3 regions of the Photobacterium kishitanii genome follow, and region 1 is predicted to be linked to each of the others. Evidence: predicted binding sites of a transcription regulator. Region 1 holds the regulator's gene; each other region holds the start of a gene.
The links. The regulator CRP, encoded in region 1, controls carbon source genes, mostly activating them, when cyclic AMP is high. The targets are predictions, from matches to a motif close to TGTGANNNNNNTCACA.
Positions count from the first base shown of each region.

Region 2: malT (HTH-type transcriptional regulator MalT) is a predicted target of CRP. The motif match lies at 1,491-1,506, and genes of this name have one in related genera.
Region 3: deoD (purine-nucleoside phosphorylase) is a predicted target of CRP. The motif match lies at 2,116-2,131, and genes of this name have one in related genera.

Region 1 covers NZ_LN794352.1:304,629-309,159, forward strand. Annotated here, with positions in the region: gene astD (succinylglutamate-semialdehyde dehydrogenase) at 1-900, shown strand, start outside; gene PPBDW_RS01605 (DUF1338 domain-containing protein) at 942-1,736, shown strand; gene PPBDW_RS01610 (hypothetical protein) at 1,807-2,001, opposite strand; gene crp (cAMP-activated global transcriptional regulator CRP) at 2,184-2,816, opposite strand; gene PPBDW_RS01620 (OsmC family protein) at 3,199-3,603, shown strand; gene PPBDW_RS01625 (phosphoribulokinase) at 3,661-4,530, opposite strand.
Region 2 covers NZ_LN794353.1:1,530,326-1,534,856, forward strand. Annotated here, with positions in the region: gene malT (HTH-type transcriptional regulator MalT) at 1-1,348, opposite strand, end outside; gene PPBDW_RS21800 (glycogen/starch/alpha-glucan phosphorylase) at 1,668-4,127, shown strand; gene malQ (4-alpha-glucanotransferase) at 4,279-4,531, shown strand, end outside.
Region 3 covers NZ_LN794353.1:1,110,569-1,115,099, forward strand. Annotated here, with positions in the region: gene PPBDW_RS20250 (lactate dehydrogenase) at 1-1,120, opposite strand, end outside; gene deoD (purine-nucleoside phosphorylase) at 1,317-2,027, opposite strand; gene PPBDW_RS20260 (DUF3283 family protein) at 2,478-2,684, shown strand; gene PPBDW_RS20265 (copper chaperone PCu(A)C) at 2,766-3,233, opposite strand; gene PPBDW_RS20270 (zinc ribbon domain-containing protein) at 3,482-3,880, shown strand; gene PPBDW_RS20275 (hypothetical protein) at 3,981-4,220, opposite strand; gene PPBDW_RS20280 (hypothetical protein) at 4,530-4,531, shown strand, end outside.

The DNA of each region.
Region 1 (4,531 bases):
GGTATCCCTGCTGGGGTGATTAATTTAGTGCAAGGGGGAAGTTCAACAGGAATGGCTTTAGCTGCGGCGGCAGGGGTTGCTGGAGTATTGTTTACTGGTAGTGCTCACACTGGACATTTATTGCATCAGCAATTTGCAGGGCAGCCTCAAAAAATGTTGGCTTTAGAAATGGGGGGTAATAATCCATTGGTTGTTGGCCCACAATATGGCGCAATTGATGCGGCAGTGTATACCATCATCCAGTCAGCTTTTTTAAGTGCGGGACAGCGCTGTACTTGTGCGCGGCGATTATATATAGCGGTAGGAAAAGCCGGTGATGAATTGTTAGCGCGGTTGGTGACAGTCGCGTCGCAATTGATAGTGGGGGATCCATTAGCAACACCGGCACCTTTTATGGGGCCATTGATATCAAATGTGGCTGCCGATCAAATTATTGTCAATCAGCAGCAATTAATAAACGCGGGTGGCGTTGCTTTGTTAGCCGCAACACGAGGGCAAGGTGCGTTAGTTACACCGGCTATTATTGATGTCAGTGCGATTACGGAGCTGATGGATGAAGAGTATTTTGGGCCGCTATTACAGGTCAGTCGTTACCATGATTTTACCCAAGCGGTGGTGAGTGCTAATCAAACGCGTTATGGACTCGCCGCAGGGTTAATATCAACCGATGTCCAACAATGGCGTTATTTTATTGACCATATTCGAGCTGGGATCGTTAATCGTAATCGGCCTTTAACTGGCGCCAGTGGTGATGCACCTTTTGGTGGGCCAGGTGCTTCAGGTAACCTGCGTCCAAGTGCTTATTATGCAGCAGATTACTGTGCTTACCCAATGGCATCTGTTGAAGGGGAACAATTACAATTACCGTCGCAATTAGCGCCAGGTGTGAGCTTGAACTAAGATCTATAAAGTGATTATGCTTTAAATTAAGCGGGTAGGTTATGGAATCGATTACGCAACTTTTTGATAGCTTGTGGCACGATTATAGTCAGCGATTATGCCCATCAGCGGTGCAAATACAGCGATTATTAACCGAAGATGTCGCATTATTAAATGATCATATCGCGTTACGTAGCTTTGGGTTACCTAAGTGTGGTTTAGCGGTTGTTGCTGCTCCGTTTATTGCGTTGGGTTATCAACCGCAAGCTAAATATCATTTCAGTGCTAAAAAGCTGTATGCCGAATATTTTGCTCACCAAAACCCTTTACTCCCCAAAGTCTTTATTAGTGAATTACAGTTAGGCGGCTGTTCGGCCGAATTGCAACTTGCAGTGCGCGGTTTATTAGATCAGGTCGATGATGATTATTTTCGCCAGCCTGATTTTGTTTATGGCGGTCGTCCATGGCAACTTGATTTTGCAACCTATCAATTTTTAGCGGCTGAAAGTGAGTATGCAGCTTGGGTTGCGGCGCACGGTTTTGGTGCTAATCATTTTACGGTAAGTATTAATCAGCTCGAGCAATTTACTTGTTTAGAAGAGGTAAACCATTTATTGCGTCATAACCAGTTTGTGATTAATCAGACAGGCGGAGACATAAAAGGTGATGCGACGGTAATGTTAGAGCAATCGGCAACGATGGCTGATGAGGTTGGGGTTAGTTTTCGAGATGGGGTTTATAAGATCCCTGGTGGATTTTACGAGTTTGCTAAACGCTATCCACAACCGAATGGTGAATTGTATAGCGGCTTTGTTACTGCCTCGGCGGATAAAATATTTGAAAGTACCAATAGTTAACTGAGTACTTGATAGTGAAAATGGCAGTAATAACAACAGCACTTAGTTACATCAGTGCTGTTATTGCTAGCTAGTTATCTAGTGGTGAACCCCAAACGCCTGATTCATCCGCTGGGCAGCGACGTAATCCTGTTTGTTGTTCAAGGTAGCAACGGCTATCGCTAAACCCTGTCATTTCAATGGTTGTGGGCTGGTTAGTTAACACCCCTGGTACGGTGGTGAAACTGTTAGTAGAAAAGCGTTCAATATCCATATTGACCATCATTGATTAAGAAATCCATTTGTAATCGAAATGTAGCATGAATGAATGTGATTACAAATTAAAATTTAACCGTAATACTAACTCCGTCAATGTTTGTTTTATGGTGCTATTTAGAGATAGTCGAGATCAAAAAAAACCGCAGGTATAAGCTGCGGTTTCATCGGCGATTAAGGTACGACTAATAATTAGCGTGTACCGTAAACCACGATTGTTTTGCCGTGAGCAGAAATAAGATTTTGCTCTTCAAGCATTTTTAAAATACGACCCACTGTTTCGCGAGAACAACCTACGATCTGGCCAATTTCTTGACGAGTGATCTTAATTTGCATGCCATCTGGGTGTGTCATTGCATCGGGTTGTTTTGCAAGATTAAGTAACGTCTGTGCAATACGACCTGTTACATCAAGGAATGCAAGATCACCTACTTTTTGACTTGTCACTTGTAAACGACATGCCATTTGAGCAGATAGACGCATTAGAATATCTGGATTAACTTGAATTAACTGACGGAATTTCTTAAATGAAATTTCTGCAACTTCACAAGGGCTTTTGGCACGAACCCAAGCTGTACGCTCTTGGTCTTCTTCGAACAAGCCGAGTTCACCAATAAAGTCACCCTGATTTAGGTAAGAAAGGATCATTTCCTTACCTTCTTCATCCTTGATTAATACAGCAACAGAACCCTTCACGATGTAATACAAAGTTTCTGCTTTTTCACCAGCGTGAATTAACGTGCTCTTTGATGGATATTTGTGAATGTGACAATGGGAAAGAAACCACTCTAAAGTTGGATCTGTCTGCGGTTTACCTGGAACCATATTACTAACTTCCTCTGCATATGTTGCCCAACAATATGTTCTGTGAAGATAACTCAACAAAACTGTTTGCTGGCGGGGTTATTCACTCAGCTGCTGGGCTGCAAGCTAACTTGAACTTGTTAAGATTGTATCCTTTTTTTAGGGTTTTTTCTTGATATTGATCTAGCTGACTCGCTCATTTATGAGAGATAAGTGTGCACATGATCACATCGTTGTGAGTTAGTCACCAAAAGCATAGTTTTAATGTGGGTTTGTTAGTTAATTTGGGTGGTTTAAATATGCAACGTAATTAGCATTAGCCGGAATAAATAGCGTTTACATTGATGAGATTATCAACAAAAATAGAGTTAATATCTGAATAATATAGCCAAAGGAGATAGAGATGCAGTCACGAGTAAAGTGGGTTGAAAATATGACTTTTGTTGGTCAGTCATCATCAGGCCATAGTGTTGTTTTAGATGGTAATGGTGGTGATAAAGCACCAAGTCCGATGGAATTAGTGTTAATGGCCGCTGGTGGTTGTAGCTCGGTTGATGTTGTGAGTGGATTACAAGATTTACAACAGCAGATCACTGGCTGTGAAGTGAATATCTCTGCTGAGCGTCGTGAGCAAGCGCCACGTATTTTTACTCATGCAAATTTACACTTCGTGGTTAGTGGCCATGATTTAGCGCCTCAATTAGTCAGTAAAGTGGTTGCTGACTCACTCGAAAAATATTGCTCAGTGTGTTTAATGTTAGGTAAAGGGGTCGAGCTGAGCCACAGCTATGAGATTGTTGTGGCGTAAACACTATCATTATTAACGGTTACTGATACTAGTGACCGTTAATTACGCAAGTAACGATTAGCCGATCTGGCCATTTTCAATCAGTTGTTCAAGTAAAGGCCGCATAATTAGCTCCATCGCAAAGCTCATTTTGCCACCTGGAACAACCAGAGTATTATGGCGTGACATAAATGAACCTTGAATCATTGCTAATAAATGCGGAAAGTCGACATTCTTTAAGCCACGAAAGCGGATCACCACAAAGCTTTCATCTAAACTTGGAATTCCTTTGGCACTGACAGGATTTGAGGTATCAACAGTTGGTACCCGTTGAAAGTTAATATGAGTACGAGAAAATTGCGGCGTGATGTAATTAAGATAGTCATCCATTGAGCGCACAATTGATTCCATTACTGCTTCACGAGAATGGCCCCGATCACGGGTGTCGCGAATAATTTTTTGAATCCATTCTAAGTTAACAATCGGTACCATGCCGATAAGTAGATCAACATGTTGAGCCACATTGATATCGCCATCAACCACCCCCCCATGTAGACCTTCATAAAACAACACATCCGTATTTTCAGCCAATTGTTGCCACGGGGTAAAAGTACCTGGCATTTGATTATAAGGTACGGCTTCATCAAAGGTATGCAGATAACGGCGAAACTTGCCGCTACCATCTTGAGAGTATTGTTTGAAAAAGTGAGCTAATTGTTCAAAGTCATTGGCTTCTGCACCAAAGTAGCTGATATGACGACCTTGTTCTTTCGCTTTGCGGATTTCACAATCCATTTCAGGGCGAGTAAAGCGGTGGAAGCTATCACCCTCTAGCCATGCAGCGTTGATGTCCATCATATTAAACATCTTGCGAAAGGCTTCAGATGTTGTGGTCGTTCCAGCACCTGATGAACCAGTGACTGCAATAATAGGGTGTTTTACCGACATA
Region 2 (4,531 bases), on a different contig from region 1:
TAGCATCATCGATGGTTAATTTTCGTAATGCTAACTCAGCTTCACTTTGAGCTAATAGCTCACCGACATTATTATAACGATGTTGACTCTGCGCTAACCACGCTCTTAATAAGCATAATCTTGGTGAACAAAATAAAGCATCTTGGTCGAGTTGCTCAATAGCATACTCTAGTAATTTTAATTCGCCTTGATGGAACATATTCCACCCATGGTCACATAAAATATCAGTGATAAGATCTTGATTTTCACTTTTTAGTGTATGAACTAAAGCTTGTTGAAAATTACCTTGCTTTAACCACGCTTTAGCAGCATTACAATGTAACTCATTACGTTGCTGGGGGATCGTTGTATAACGCTGATGACGTAAAAACTCAGCAAATAAGTGATGGAAGCGATACCAGTTATCTTCACCTTCTAATTGTGTTAAGAATAAACCAAAACGATCGAGTGACTCTAGCATAGATAAGGCATCAGAACGTGCGGTAAGCTCTGTGATTAATTCAGCATTAAACATATCCAATATTGAGCAATGTAGTAAGAAATCTTTCGTATCATCGCTGAGTTGATCAAACACTTCTTCTGCTAAGTAATCCCATAAATGACTCCGATTAAAAGCAGCAATTGATTGGGTTGAATTTGCTAATGAATGTGGTTTTTGTTTTGCGTGTAGAGCTATTAATTGTAGTGCTGATGGCCAACCTTCGACTTGTTTACGTAATGTACTCAGTAACTCGCTTTCAATATTCTCAGAAATACGTTGATGGAAGAACCGTTGAGTTTCTTCGTCATCAAAAGCTAACCCAGTATTATCAATTTCTAATAATAAATCTCGAATGCGTAGGTTAGCCGTACCTAGAGGGGGCATTATACGACTAGTTACCACAAGGGTGATGTTATCTGGCATATGCTTTAAAAAGAAACGCATACCTTCATGAATATCATCATTGTCAATAACGTGGTAGTCATCTAATACGATGTAGCAGGTTTCTTGATAATTAGACAACTCAGCAAAAAGCGCATTCATGAGTGTGGTAATACATGCAAATTGTCGGCGCTCTGCCATTGCTTGGGTTTTTAAACAAGAGCTATCAGTTGCTTTATTAACCGCTTGAAGGAAATAGTTAACAAAACGGAAAGTCTCATTGTCATTATCGTCAATATTAAACCAGCCTGTATGTGGGATATCTTTTAACCACTGTGCCGCCATGGTGGTTTTTCCATAACCTGCAGGTGAGCGAAATAGAACTAATCGATAGTAAGATGCTTGAGTGAGTGCTTCAAGGATCCGAGGTCGTAAGATAGCATTATGTAGTCGAGCAGGACGAGTAAGTTTAGAAGGTATCCACATAATTAAGCTCTTTAAGATCTGTAATTTTAAGGCTAGACACATCAGGATATTTTGCCGATGCGCTTTTATGAGTGGATACTTTAACGCGCAGTTCGTTATAGACAATACATCTTAGAATTATTGTAACTATCATCTTTATAATCTTGAGCTAACTCACATAAGCAATATATTGAGCGAGTAAATTTTATTCATTAATCACTTCTATCGTTTCCTACGCCTTAATTCTCCTCCCCTTAATCATTTCGTTAGGATGATGCTTCATTTTTTTAATCAGTGCAGCATAGGTAGTAATTAAATAATACTACGGTGAGACATAACAATGAAAAAACACATTAAAGAACAAGCATTTGATAAAGCCTCATTTAAAGCATTAGTAATAAAACATTTAGTGACTACTTATGCCCAAGATACTAAAACGGCAACTGATAAAAGTTGGTATTTAGCGGTTGGTAAAGCACTGGCAGAAATTAGTACTGGTAATTTACTAGCAACTGAAAAACGAGTTATTGATGCGAATGCACGCAGTGTTAATTATTTTTCATTAGAGTTTTTAATTGGTCGTTTAACCGGTAATAACTTAATTAGCCTTGGGCTGTATGACCAAATCAGTGAATCTGTTGCCGAGCTAGGTTTGAATCTGACTGATTTATTGGAACAAGAACGTGATCCTGCATTAGGCAATGGTGGCTTAGGTCGTTTGGCTGCATGTTTTATGGACTCGTTAGCAGCACAAGAATTTCCATCAGTGGGTTATGGCTTACATTACCAATATGGTTTATTTAAACAGTCATTTCTTAATGGGCATCAAATTGAATTCCCTGATAAATGGTGTGAGGAAGAGGGGTATCCTTGGGAAGTACAGCGTCCTGAACTAAATCAAGTTGTTGGTCTGTATGGCGATGTTAGTTCTTATACTGATGAAAATGGACAGCAGTATGATCGTTGGAACCCTGCAGTAACGTTACAAGGTATTGCATGGGATTTGCCAATTATTGGTTATAACAATCAGTCTGTATTTCCACTGCGGTTATGGGAGTGTCGTGCGCCAGAGCCTTTTAATTTAGCCAAATTTAATGATGGTGATTATATCGGTGCACAGCAAGCTCAAATTGCTGCGGGCAATGTAACCAAAGTACTTTATCCAAATGATAATCACCACCAAGGAAAGGTCTTACGTTTAACGCAACAGTATTTTCATTGTGCATGTTCAATTGCAGATATTGTTGGTCGTCATCTTAAAAAAGGCCATGAAATTAATGCATTAGCCGAGTTTGAAACTATTCAGCTTAATGATACCCATCCAACTATCGCAATTCCAGAATTAATGCGGGTGCTGCTAGATGATTTCAAACTATGTTGGGATGATGCATGGGCAATTGTGTCTAAAATCTTTGCTTATACTAATCATACTTTATTGCCAGAAGCGTTAGAGAGTTGGAGTGAGGCGCTGATTCGGGAGTTATTACCTCGTCATTTAGAGATTATTTTCGAAATTAATCATCGTCTAATGGCTGAAGTTGAAGCTAAATGGCCGGGAAATGATGATATCAAGCGTAAGCTTTCTATTATTGCAGAAGGCCAGCAGCGCATGATCCGTATGGCTAATCTTTGTGTTGCAAGTAGCTATGCCGTTAATGGTGTTGCGGCATTACATTCTGAATTAGTTAAGCGTGATTTATTTCCTGAGTTTGATGCACTATTTCCTCAACGTCTACAGAATGTTACCAATGGTATTACACCGCGACGCTGGCTTAAGTACTGCAATCCTCAATTATCAGATCTTATTAGTGAAAAAATAGGCAATGAGTGGCCTGCTAATTTAGATCAACTGGAAGCTATTGCTCAATTTGCGAGTGACGATAAATTTCAGCAACGCTACCTTGAAGTTAAAAAAACAAATAAGCAACGTTTTGCTGACTGGGTGGCTGATAATCTTGATATTGAATTAGATGTTAATGCTATTTTCGATGTGCAAATTAAACGTCTGCATGAATATAAACGTCAGCATTTAAATTTATTACATATTTTATCGCTCTATCATCGTCTATTAAATGACCCTAGTTTTGATATGTATCCTCGCGTGTTTATCTTTGCAGCCAAAGCGGCTCCTGGTTATGCCTTAGCAAAAGATATTATTTATGTCATTAACAAAGTAGCAGATAAAGTAAATAACGATCCGCGGTTGAAGGACAAGTTAAAAGTGGTCTTTGTGCCTGATTATCGTGTGAGCCTTGCTGAAATCATTATTCCAGCAGCTGATGTATCAGAACAAATTTCTACGGCAGGCAAAGAAGCATCAGGAACCGGTAACATGAAGTTGGCACTTAATGGCGCTTTAACAATTGGAACGATGGATGGAGCCAACGTCGAAATTCGTGAAGAAGTGGGAGATGACAATATCTTTATCTTTGGCTTATCCGTTGATGAGGTAGAGGCCCTAAAAGCCGAAGGTTACAACCCTTACATTTATTATGAGCAAAATGGTTTATTAAAATCATCGATTGACTTACTTGATAGCGATGAATTTGATGCCGCTGATTGTGCTGCATTTGCCAATATTCGTCATAATTTATTGGAAGGTGGTGATCCGTATTTAGTGTTGGCAGACTTTGCTGATTATGTTGATGCGCATAACCGTATTGATACCGAATACCGTGATCAGAAATTGTGGGTGCATAAAACAATTTTAAATACAGCCTTGGTTGGTAAGTTTAGTTCAGATCGTAGTATTCGTGATTATGTAAATAATATTTGGCATTTATCAGCATTGCCTAAATAACACTTATATCGGATTGGCGTCACTAGTGGCGCCAATAGTTATGGTGTTTTTATTAGCCAAGCTTTGGTTATTCGTTAATTAAATCAAATTAGTTATTAACAATATCAACACTGAATCGTAGTGGTAATAATTGCCCCTTATGGAGAATAGAATGAAAGATAGCCAAATATTAAAACAAGTGGCAACGGTTGCGGGCATTGCTGATAGTTATGTAAATGCCTGGGGACATAGCACTCAAGTGAGTGATGAAACCTTACGTCGTTTGTTAGCTGCTTTAGAATATGATGTACGCAGTGATGATGCATTATTAGAGTCAAGCCTTAAACATAATCGCGTTGAAGTCTTAGCTGATGTAAAAGTAGTTCGTTACGGTGAGCCTGTAGAAATTGAATTACATTTAGGCA
Region 3 (4,531 bases), on a different contig from region 1:
GCCATTGATCGTCTTCAACAACATAAAGCGGGTCGATGGTGTGGTTATTAATACGATCAATAAAAACAGATAGGCAAGCTGAACGTAGTAATGTTTCCTGAGGCATAAATACCGTTAAGGTAGGAATACTCTGACTAAGTAATTCACGTAAATATAAAAAATGACTATATACCGTGTATTGAGGACGAATAAGGCAACCTTTAGTCGGGTAGTTAATCGTCACTTCACCACTAAGCGGATTTTCCATATTTTTTCGCGCTAAAATTTGACGATAAGTTGCATCAATATGAGCTAATAGCCCTTGTGATGTTGTCGATGTATTATGAGGATGATGGTAACTATGAGGCGCGATAAAACGTGTACCTATACGGTATGCGTCGTGATGAGCAACATATGTAGCTGCTGGTTGAGTTTGATAATTTACATGTTGACTAACAACATAACCTGAATCTGTCTCAGCAGTTGCTATCCATAATACGCCATTATTACTGTGAGGTTGCAATGGAGCAAGATCAGTAGCTAGATGACATGCTTGTGGTTGTTTGCCTAGTCGTGCATCAAAAATCGTCAGTTGGTGACGACAACGAGCTGCAATATTATTAAGCTGATCATAAAAGGTTTTAGGATTCATAGTAAGACGGCGGCAAATTTCTCGTACCGTATATCCAGTAAATAAATACGCTAATATTTTTTGCTGTAATTGATGTTTGTTATTACTGTTTGACCATGGATCAACAAAAGTATGCTGACAGGCTTTGCAACGATAGCGTTGGCGTTCTCCACTAAAACCAAAGGCATGATAAAACTGACGATAGGTGAGAACGGGTAGTCCGTTATGTGGACAAGCATTATTTGAACAGGCAGCGAGGCCACTATTTTGTTCTAGTGTAAAGCGCTGTTTTTCTGCAACAACGTCATGATTACTGAGTACTGGCGGAAAAGCACCGCATTCGCGGCAAATAAGTACTGGACGTTGTAAATTATTATTTTGGAGTACATATAATTGTGGATCGGTACGACTAAAATTAGCACAAGCGACCGTTTTACAATAATTGAATTGAATATTATCACTGGCGGGTGGCAACTGATCCAACGTTGTTTGTGTTGAAGATAAAGTCATGGAGCGTCGCCTTTTGCATGTTAGGTGGAGGTGATTATACCCAACGGCAATGATGATGCTGAGATATTATTAACATTATTACTTTTATGGATAATTTAAATGTTAGCAGGTATAAAAAAGTGAAAAACGTATCAGGAAGGCACGTCTTTCACTTTATGCTATAAAACTCTCGCCACAGTATTACTGCTGTAAGAAATTATAGATTGATTGCAGTTTCTAGTGCTACGTTCATCATTTCGTTGAATGAGTGTTGACGTGCTTCTGCACTTAATTTCTCGCCGCGCTTAATGTGATCAGAAACAGTTAGAATAGTTAATGCTTTAGCACCAAGTTCAGCTGCAACACCATAGATACCAGCTGCTTCCATGTCTACACCTAGGATGCCTAGTTTTTCCATTTTATCGAACAGACCAACTTCTGGGCTGTAAAATAGATCAGCAGAGAATACATTACCGACACGCACTGCAACATTTTGTGCACGTGCTTGGTTTACTGCTGTTTCAAGTAAGTGATAGTCAGCAATAGCAGCGAAATCATGGTTAGCAAAACGAATGCGGTTAACTTTTGAGTCAGTTGAAGCACCCATAGCAATGATTACGTCCATTAACTTAACGTCATCATGAACAGCACCACAGCTACCAATGCGAATGATGTTTTTAACCCCAAAATCTCTGATTAGCTCATGTACATAAATAGAGCAAGATGGGATACCCATACCATGACCCATTACTGATACTGGTTTACCTTTGTAAGTACCAGTGAAACCGTACATGCTGCGAACATCACATACGCGTTTTACATTTTCTAGGTAAGTTTCTGCAATAAATTGTGCGCGCAGTGGATCACCAGGCATTAAAATTGTTTCTGCAAAATCGCCAATTTCAGCATTGATATGTGGAGTAGCCATGAAGTGCTCCTTGGTTTATGAGTTATTCAGAAGCAAAGTTTATGCTTCAATTTATGGTAGTAGTTTATGGAATTAAATATTTACACCTTGAGATCTGGATCACAAAAATAAGGCTATTTCACTAGATTAATGATGTTGATTACCATATCTGTTGAAAATGTGAAGGGTATCGTTTTCTTTTTCGTGGCTAGTTAAGTGAGTTATTCAGCTGGAAGTGATAATTTAAATATTTAATTTATTGATTAATATGTATTTTATTTTCAATCGATAGTTTTATTTATCTGTTCTTAAAAAATCAATAACCACTAAAATGTAATGGATTACATTAAGGGTAATGATTATTGATGGTTGTTTATGATAAAAACAGTCATTCAAATAATGAGTGTTGAAAGAGGTTCTTCTTGAACATGAACTTGGGTAGAATTAACCAAAAAGGCCGCTGAGAATAATATGTATAATTTAACCCAATTATCAGACAGTGAGAGAATGCGTATCGAGTTAGATAAGCAAGCTTCGTACACCGTTTGGAAAGTGAAAAATGGCAAAGTGGGTTATGAGGCTTTTGCTGAATTAACCAATAATATTGAAGATGATGATGAGCGTGATTTTTGTCAGCAAGCCATTATGAAATATAAAACGCTAATGGGTGTTAACTAATACCGAATATAGCCATATAAAGCCCAGCATACAGATCTTATGTATGCTGGAGAAAAACTAGATACGTAAATCATCTGAATGTTAATGATGATGCGTTTTAGCCTGTTCATTACCAGTGTATGTCGCTGGTTTAACAGCAACATCCACTGTTATTTCACCAGCGTATTTAAAGATCAATGTCAGTGGAAAGTGTGAATCAATTGTTAGCACTTCGGTGAGATTAAATAGCATTACGTGAAAGCCACCAGGCTCTAATTGTTGCTGATGTTCAGCGGTAACTGTAATGGTATCAACCTGTCGCATTTGCATTAATCCATTGCCATTATTTAAAGTATGTAACTCGACAATTTCAGCGATAGGTGAGCGTGCTGCTATAAGGGTATCGTCAATCTTGCTGTGATTGATAATTGATAAAAAAGCGGCAGCAACCTTAGATGTGGGTGGAACAGCTTTTGACCATGGGTGATCTATTTCGATAGCAGTTGCAGCTACTGCGGTAGGGGTGGTGACAATAATAGTCATTAATAAGGCAGTAAGTATTTTCAACATAATGGCTTTCCTTTGCCTGTAATATGAAATTGAATGTACTTTAATAGTGTAGTATCTGTGACGATATTTCGCCGGATGTGCCAAAAATTTACACGCTAATGGTTGCTGCTAATTTATTCGAGGGTGATGATAGTAACGATTGTTTATTGAGCTTAGTGTTAATATTGTGCTCGCAATGATATTAATTGAGACTATTATTTTAATATTGCGTATTCTGTGTACAGAAACTGATCAAATGGTGAATTACAGTGAAAACAACTGAATTTTCTGCACTTGATGACGACAATGATAAACATGAGGTGTCGTTTTCATTACACGCAGAAAAACGTTCTGGGAATAGAGCGTCCCCAGCGAATACTCCTGACTTTAGTCAACCAGCATCTAGCTCTGATGTTGTTAATGATAGGATGGTGACTGAAACAATGACAAAGCCACGTTCTAAGCGTTTAACGGATTGTCCTGCTTGTGATGGTAGTGTTTCTCGTCGTGCCCATTTTTGTCCTCATTGTGGTGAACCCGATCCTTCGCGTCATATGCAGCGGACGCAATGGTTTTCTCGTATTGTGTGGACAATCATTATTGTTGCGGCTGGATGGTATGCTTATACTTCTTTGGTGCCGTTGATTGTTGATCGCCTTAAAGGCTGATGCCATAGATATAGCTATTAACAAATTTTCGCTAATATCTAGGTATAAATATATTTACCCCAATAGTCGCTTATCGATTATTGGGGTTTTTTGTAGGTAATCAATGTGTTTTTTGCATGCCACGAGTTTGATTCATTGTGCGTGAACCTGCGGTACCATAACTATTAATATCGTATCGATTAGGAGAATAGCCAATACGTGCGCGGTAACGTCGGTCGAGTGGATATAAATTAATATTGTAATTATCAATAAGTTGCTTGATCACCACATTCATTTCTTTTTGTGGTGTATTTTGTTCCCTAAGATAATAATAAAGATTCTCTGCGCGTTGTTGATTCATTGTGCCCTCCAATAGGAAATGTTTGCTGATGAGCAATCAGGAATACACAGGAATTGGGGTTAAATAACATCAAAGGGGTTGATGTTGTGTAGACTAATTATATTAAATTTAAAGTAAATGATAATAAGGTTAATACTCAAATTACTTTTACTTAATAGTAATAATGTATCGTTGATTGCGTCAATCGTTTCGTTATTTGAGTGCAAGTAATAATTTTAGTTGCTTAAAGGATTAATGCCCCTAACAATCAATTAGCCGTTAAATTAAGAGAAGACTCAGATGTTCAAGCAAAGTACCAAGATAAATATAGT